Regions from separate parts of the Methylobacillus methanolivorans genome, predicted to be linked through region 2. Evidence: riboswitches for the same ligand, from Rfam matches in the RefSeq annotation. Region 2 holds a riboswitch; the other holds the start of a gene.
The links. A riboswitch is a leader RNA that binds a small molecule or an ion and turns the genes downstream of it on or off. The one in region 2 is predicted to bind cobalamin.
Positions count from the first base shown of each region.

Region 1: another riboswitch for cobalamin. It lies ahead of nrdA (class 1a ribonucleoside-diphosphate reductase subunit alpha); the one in region 2 lies ahead of LG202_RS09555 (TonB-dependent receptor domain-containing protein).

Region 1 covers NZ_BAAILT010000002.1:414,489-417,907, reverse strand. Annotated here, with positions in the region: gene nrdA (class 1a ribonucleoside-diphosphate reductase subunit alpha) at 1-1,786, opposite strand, end outside; cobalamin riboswitch at 1,932-2,156, opposite strand; gene LG202_RS03245 (thioredoxin family protein) at 2,346-2,669, shown strand; gene metE (5-methyltetrahydropteroyltriglutamate--homocysteine S-methyltransferase) at 2,666-3,419, opposite strand, start outside.
Region 2 covers NZ_BAAILT010000003.1:136,885-140,303, reverse strand. Annotated here, with positions in the region: gene LG202_RS09555 (TonB-dependent receptor domain-containing protein) at 1-1,759, opposite strand, end outside; cobalamin riboswitch at 1,880-2,097, opposite strand; gene LG202_RS09550 (26S proteasome regulatory subunit family protein) at 2,215-2,415, shown strand; gene LG202_RS09545 (cell division protein ZapA) at 2,412-2,720, shown strand; RNA gene ssrS (6S RNA) at 2,794-2,974, shown strand; gene LG202_RS09535 (DUF2237 family protein) at 3,020-3,379, opposite strand.

The DNA of each region.
Region 1 (3,419 bases), on a different contig from region 2:
CTTCATTGCACACTGCATCCAGGTCTTTCTTGTAAGTATCGATCGGCAAGATGCCTTGCGCATAAGTGGTTTCATTAAACGCACCACAAGGGCCGAATTCGCGCGCAAGCTGTACCGAAGCTTTCAAGAGATAATACTGGATTGCTTCAAAAGTACGGTGGGTCAGGCCTAGCGCTGCTTCATCAGTGTAGCCAGTGCTATTCTTGGCAAGGTAATAAGCGTAATTGATCACGCCCACGCCCAGCGAGCGACGCTTGTCAGTGGCATTAAGCGCCGCCTTGACCGGGTAATCCTGGTACTCAAGCAATGCATCCAGTGCACGCACCACGAGGTCGGCCAAGCCCTCCAGCTCGCCGAGGTTTTCCAGCGCGCCGAGGTTAAAGGCGGACAAGGTGCACAATGCAATCTCACCATGCTCGTCATTGATGTCGTCCAGCGGATGCGTTGGCAACGCGATTTCCATGCACAAATTGGATTGCCGCACTGGTGCCAACTTGGGGTTGAACGGGCTATGAGTATTGCAATGATCGACGTTCTGAATGTAGATGCGACCGGTGCCAGCACGCTCCTGCATCAGCAATGAGAACAAATCCACCGCTGGCAAGGTACGCTTGCGGATGCTGTCATCAGCTTCGTATTGCGTATACAGGCGCTCGAACTCGTCCTGGTCGGCAAAGAAAGCGTCATAAAGGCCAGGCACATCGTGCGGCGAGAACAAAGTGATATCGCCACCCTTGATCAGGCGCTGATACAACAAGCGGTTGATCTGCACACCGTAATCAAGGTGGCGCACGCGGTTTTCTTCCACGCCGCGGTTGTTTTTCAACACCAGCAACGATTCAACTTCCAGGTGCCACAACGGGTAAAACAAGGTCGCTGCACCACCACGCACTCCACCCTGCGAGCAGGACTTCACTGCGGCCTGGAACAACTTGTAGAACGGCAGGCAGCCAGTGTGCTGGGCCTCGCCACCGCGAATTTCACTACCAACAGCGCGAATGCGGCCTGCATTCACGCCAATACCGGCACGTTGCGAAACATACTTCACAATCGCACTGGTAGTCGCATTGATGCTATCCAGGCTGTCATCGCATTCGATCAGAACGCAGGAGCTGAACTGGCGCGTAGGCGTACGCACACCGGACATGATGGGCGTAGGCAGCGAAATCTTGAAGGTAGATACCGCATCGTAGAAGCGCTTGATGTATTCCAGGCGCGCCTTGCCTTCATACTTGGCAAACAGGCACATCGCTACCAAGATGTAGAGGAATTGCGGGCTTTCGTAGATTTTCTTGGTCACCCGGTTTTGCACCAGGTACTTGCCTTCCAGCTGCTTCACGGCAGCGTAAGAGAAATTCATATCGCGCCAGTGGTCGATATGCTCGTTCAGCTCATCGAACTCTGCGCGGCTATAGTCGGCAAGCAGGTGCTGGTCGTACTTGCCCATTTCAGTGAGCTTGGTCACATGGTCAAACAAGTGCGGTGGCTCAAACTGACCATAGGCGATCTTGCGCAAATGGAAGATGGACAGGCGAGCAGCTAGGTACTGGTAATCCGGCGTCTCTTCCGAGATCAAGTCAGCCGCGGACTTGATAATGGTTTCATGAATGACATCGGTACGAATCCCGTCATAGAACTGGATGTGCGACTTCAGCTCGACCTGCGATACCGATACATTGTCCAGTCCCTGTGCCGCCCAATCGATCACGCGATGGATCTTGTCCAGGTTGATCGGCTCACGGCGACCATCCCGCTTGGTGGCATTCATGGATTCATACTTTGTCATCTAAGGCTCCCTGTCAGGAAGCAAGGTGTCTCCATGCCTTGGCGACCAGATTCCTGGTCAAGCCTACATGCATGGAGTCAGCAAAATGAACTGCTTCGCGGCACTGGCCACGATAGCTTTTGCTGAGGACACCCCGCCTCAAACGTTATGAAAATAATCTACGGCAGGTTTCCTGGCTTCCGGGTCACCGTGGTTGGCCGGTCTTCCCAGGCCCTACACTCACAGGCCCAGTGACAATTGAAATGGCATACCACTCTCCGGTTACAGTTGCGGGGGCAGCTGTGGCTTGAATAGGCATAAACCCGTGACCACATTCCCTTTTCCCGACTAAATCGAACCGCTGTCGAACACCGTAGTGGGATGGAATATAGCGCAATAAAATGTGCTTGTGTAGCCAACAAAACACTATATATTGATTTTTTGAGGTATATACAGGATTTTTAAGGAGAAATTTTTTGAAGAATTTTCCAGCCATATCTGCATCATGAATTGAGCTATCATGAAACGATATTTTCGCCAAGACAGGCGCGTAAAAATGAGTAATAAATAAAGACCAGCGATGAAACCAGCCACCACTCCCGAACCTAGCCGTGCAGAGATTGAGCAGATACCAGGTGCGTTATTGCTTGAATTTGGCGCAAGTTGGTGCGGCTTTTGTCAGCGTGCACAGCCGCTGCTGAACACCGCGCTGCAGGCTCACCCCAAGTTGCGGCACGAACGCATAGAAGATGGCCCCGGCAAGCGGCTGGGCCGCAGCTTCCGCATCAAGCTTTGGCCCACCCTGATCTTGCTGCACAATGGCGTAGAAATTGGTCGTGTAGTGCGGCCGGAAAGCGTGGAAACGATCACCACGCTACTCCAGGCAACCCTGTCACCTGATTAAGCAGCCAATTCGTTGCGCAACTGCTTTGCCACCTTCACCATATTGTCCAGCGCAGTACGTGTTTCCGCCCAGCCGCGCGTCTTGAGGCCGCAATCCGGGTTAACCCATAACTGCGCAAGAGGCACGACACTGGCCGCACGGCGCAATAATGCCTCGATTTCAGCAATCGTCGGCACACGAGGGGAATGAATATCGTATACACCGGGGCCAATGTCGTTCGGGTAAGTAAACTCGCCAAAGCCATCCAGTAGCTCCATGTGCGAACGAGAAGTCTCGATGGTAATCACATCGGCATCCATGGCTGCAATCGCAGGCAGGATGTCATTGAACTCGGAATAGCACATATGCGTGTGGATTTGGGTGTCATCCTCAGCCACGCTGGCACTGAGCTTGAATGCCCTCACTGCCCAATCCAGGTATTGCTTCCATTCGGCCTGTTGTAACGGCAAGCCTTCACGCAGCGCTGGCTCGTCGATTTGGATAATGCCAATACCTGCCTGTTGCAGGTCATCCACCTCGTCGCGTATTGCCAATGCAAGCTGCATTGCTGTGGATTGACGCGGTTGATCGTCTCGGACAAAAGACCATTGCAACATCGTCACCGGGCCAGTCAGCATGCCCTTAACCGGGCGGCTAGTGAGCGATTGAGCATAACGCGCGGTTTCTACCGTCATCGGCTGCGGACGATAAACATCACCATAAATCACAGGAGGCTTGACGCAACGCGAGCCATAGCTCTGCACCCAGCCA
Region 2 (3,419 bases):
AGTCGTCGTTGATACGGTATTGGGAATACAGATTGACCAGAGTGTAGCCGGACATGCGCACGGTGTTTTCAGCATCGTTGTAACGATGGCTTGTACTGATGATTTCACTGCCCAGTTCCCAGTTTTGCCATGACCTGCCGATGGCCAGCATGCCATGCTCCTTAGCGCGACGTGGTAGCAGATTGCCATTGGCAGCATTCTCAGGGCGCTGGAAATCAGCATTTGCCTTGATGTTGAAGCCAGCGAGATTGGTGCGGCCATTCAATGTCAGGCCACGCAACACCGCTTTGTCGATATTGACCGTACGTTGTAGTGAACCTATGGCTGTGCGACTAATCAGGTCATCCACTTCGTTATGGTAATAACTGGCACTGATGAGATCGCGGCCATTGTCGTAAAGCAGGCCGATTTCCTTGTTCCGGGACTCTTCTGGCTTGAGGTCAGGATTGCTGGCATAAGTAATGCCTCGAATCGTGGAGGATGGAGCATAGAGCTGGTTGAATGTCGGTGCGGCAAATGCGGTGCCGAAGCTGGCAGTTGCTTTCCACTGCGGATTGATTTGGTAAGCGTAACCAATGTTACCCGTGGTGCGATTGCCAAATTGCGAGTTGTCATCGTTGCGTACATTGATTTGTACGCTGTGTTGATTAAACCGCTGTTGCCAGCCTGCCAGGTAAGATTGAATATCCCGCTCGGTGACGCGCAACGGTGTGGTGGAGTTTGACTCAACCTCTTGTTCCCTACGTTCCACACCCAGGTTGAAAGTCCCTGCCTTGCTGGTCAAGACGTTTTGCCAGAGGAATTGATCTTGCGTTGTCTTGATCATGCTTTCCGACGTTGATGTTGGACGCTTCGTGTAGGACGAAAGATCATCTATGCTACGCGCGATGCTGAAGGTACTTGTCCAGAAATCAGTGAAACGATTCTTGCTGTGCACGGTATAGCTGGATAGGGTTTGATCCATGTAGTAGTCGTAGCGCCCTGTTGCAACGGTAGAGCCAGAGTCATAGAAGTTACGGCCTTCGGTCACCAGAATGTTAAGGCCAATTTCATGGTTCTCGGTAAGGTGCTGGGTAATGCGGGCTGCTATATTCTGGTTGCGGTAGCCATCTGCATCAGCGTTGTAAGCAGTGTTACGCTTGTTTTGTACACTGGATATGCCATGCACATGAGTCATGCCACCTTGCAGGCTATAGCTGGTATTGCCGATGCGGCCACTGACACCGGCCTCACCGATTGCCGTGCCATAAGTGCCTAAACCCACTGATGCGTTGAACTTGGGCTGACCTTGTCCTTGTTTGGTGAATATCTGGATCACCCCGCCTATTGCATCAGCGCCATACAAGCTGCTGGCTGGGCCGCGCAAAATTTCGACACGCTCGATTTGGCTTAATGGAATATGCTGGATAGCGGTGGCACCAGTCGTGGCAGAGCTGATGCGTATGCCATCAACCAATACTAAAGTATGGGTAGAGTTGGCGCCACGGATGAAAATGTCGGTGGATTTTCCTACACCGCCGTTGCTGCTCATTTCAATGCCAGGCTGCATGGCGAGTAATTCAGCCAGCGTGGTTTGGCCGGCTTTTTGTATCTGTTCTGCGCTAATCACAGAAACGTCACCAATCACTTCGCTGCTTTTTTGTTCAGTACGCGAAGCCGTGACAATAGTATCTTCCACCTTGATATCGGCAGCATTGGCAATCAAGGGAAGGGAATAAACAGAAGCAAGGGCAAGCGTGCCCAGGGAAAAACGAAACATCAGATTTGCAAACTCCAAAAAGCTCCCGCGTCCCCGCAAGAGCTGGTCATGAATGGAGTGTGCAGGGAAGGTGAGCCATTGTGAGCCGACGGCATCGGTAGCAGCCGCATCCCCGCAGCACTTCCTTTTCGTTTTGAGGCCGGTCTCCGGGCTTGCAAGATCAATGATACGTCGCCTTCCCATGACGTCTCGTCACAGTGGCATTTGACATATCTGGCTTGCTTACCGTTGCGGGGGCAGCACAGGATTTGCGAGTGGTTTAAACAATGCGCACCTGTTTCCCAGTTTCACCCTTGCGCCATGAACAGGCCAAGGACACCTTCAAACTTGCCGCCGATTATAAATGATTCGTACTTTATGCGGTGAAATAAGTTTTTAATATAAGGTGTTGTAAATAAGCCATAAATTCTTGGGTGCAGTTGACCATGTGCTGATTTTGCAATTATAGTGGCGCCATGAATGCTGATTTGATCACGTTGGAAGAAAAGCTCTCGCAGCTGATATCGCTATGCCAATTGTTGCGGGCAGAAAATCTGGAGTTGCGTCAAGAGCTTGGACGTTATCAGGATGACAACAAGCAATTGAAGGACAATATGGAGCTTGCCGGTCAGAAATTACAGGCGGTGATTGAGCGTCTGCCAGAGGGAACGCTATGAGTAATGTGCGTGGTGTCGATGTCAGCATCATGGGGCGTGAGCTCACCATTGCGTGTTCTGAAGATGAGCGCGAGTCCTTATTACGTTCCGTCGATTATCTCGACAAGAAAATGCGTGAAATCCGGGATACGGGCAAGGTAGTAGGCGCAGAAAAAATCGCTATCATGGCGGCTCTTAACATTGCTCACGAGTTATTGACAGCCAATGCGGGTGGTTTTGACATTGGCGATTTCAAGCGTAGAATTACTTCCATGCAGGAGCAGATTGATGCGGTCGTTGGCGAGGAGCAAAGCCAACTGTTTTAAGCCTGTTGTATGACAATAGGCCGCATTACTGCCACAAGTTTTCAGAAGCTGGATCATCCCGGCTTCTTCCCTTTGTTCCCTGCGGTGCTGTTCGGGCCATAGATTCCTTGAACCATAAATTTGGCTTTGGTTTCGGTCTGTTAAGTAACAGTGTGCGCGCTCCGATGCGGGTGTACCTAACGTAGCTTTAGGTCGTTACCACTTGAACCGTACAGGTTCAGGATGCCGGTTCGGATGGCATTTGCGGGGAACTCCCATTAATGCTTGAAGCCTTGAGCTCCAAGCCATTGCAGTACACCTTATCTTAATGCGTGGTATTTCAGGTCAGCCAGGCTGACAATATCCAGTGCACGCTCATGCGATGCTTCCAGAATCACGGGAGGTGCATAGCCTGCTTCGGCAGCCTCGTGCCAGCGCGAGGCGCATAGACACCAGTGATCGCCAGGCTTCAACCCAGGAAAGCCATATTCTGGCCTGGGAGTACTGAGGTCATTACCACGTGAGATGGAGAAAGCAAGAAACTCTTCTGTCATCATGGCGCACACTGTGTGGCTGCCAATATCTTCAGGCCCGGTTTCGCAACACCCATTGCGGGTGAAACCGGTAAGAGGGTCTGTGCTACAAGCTTGTAATGTAGTGCCAAGGACGTTGCGGGCCATACTGAGATTCTGAATTTGAATGCGACTCGGGGTATGATAC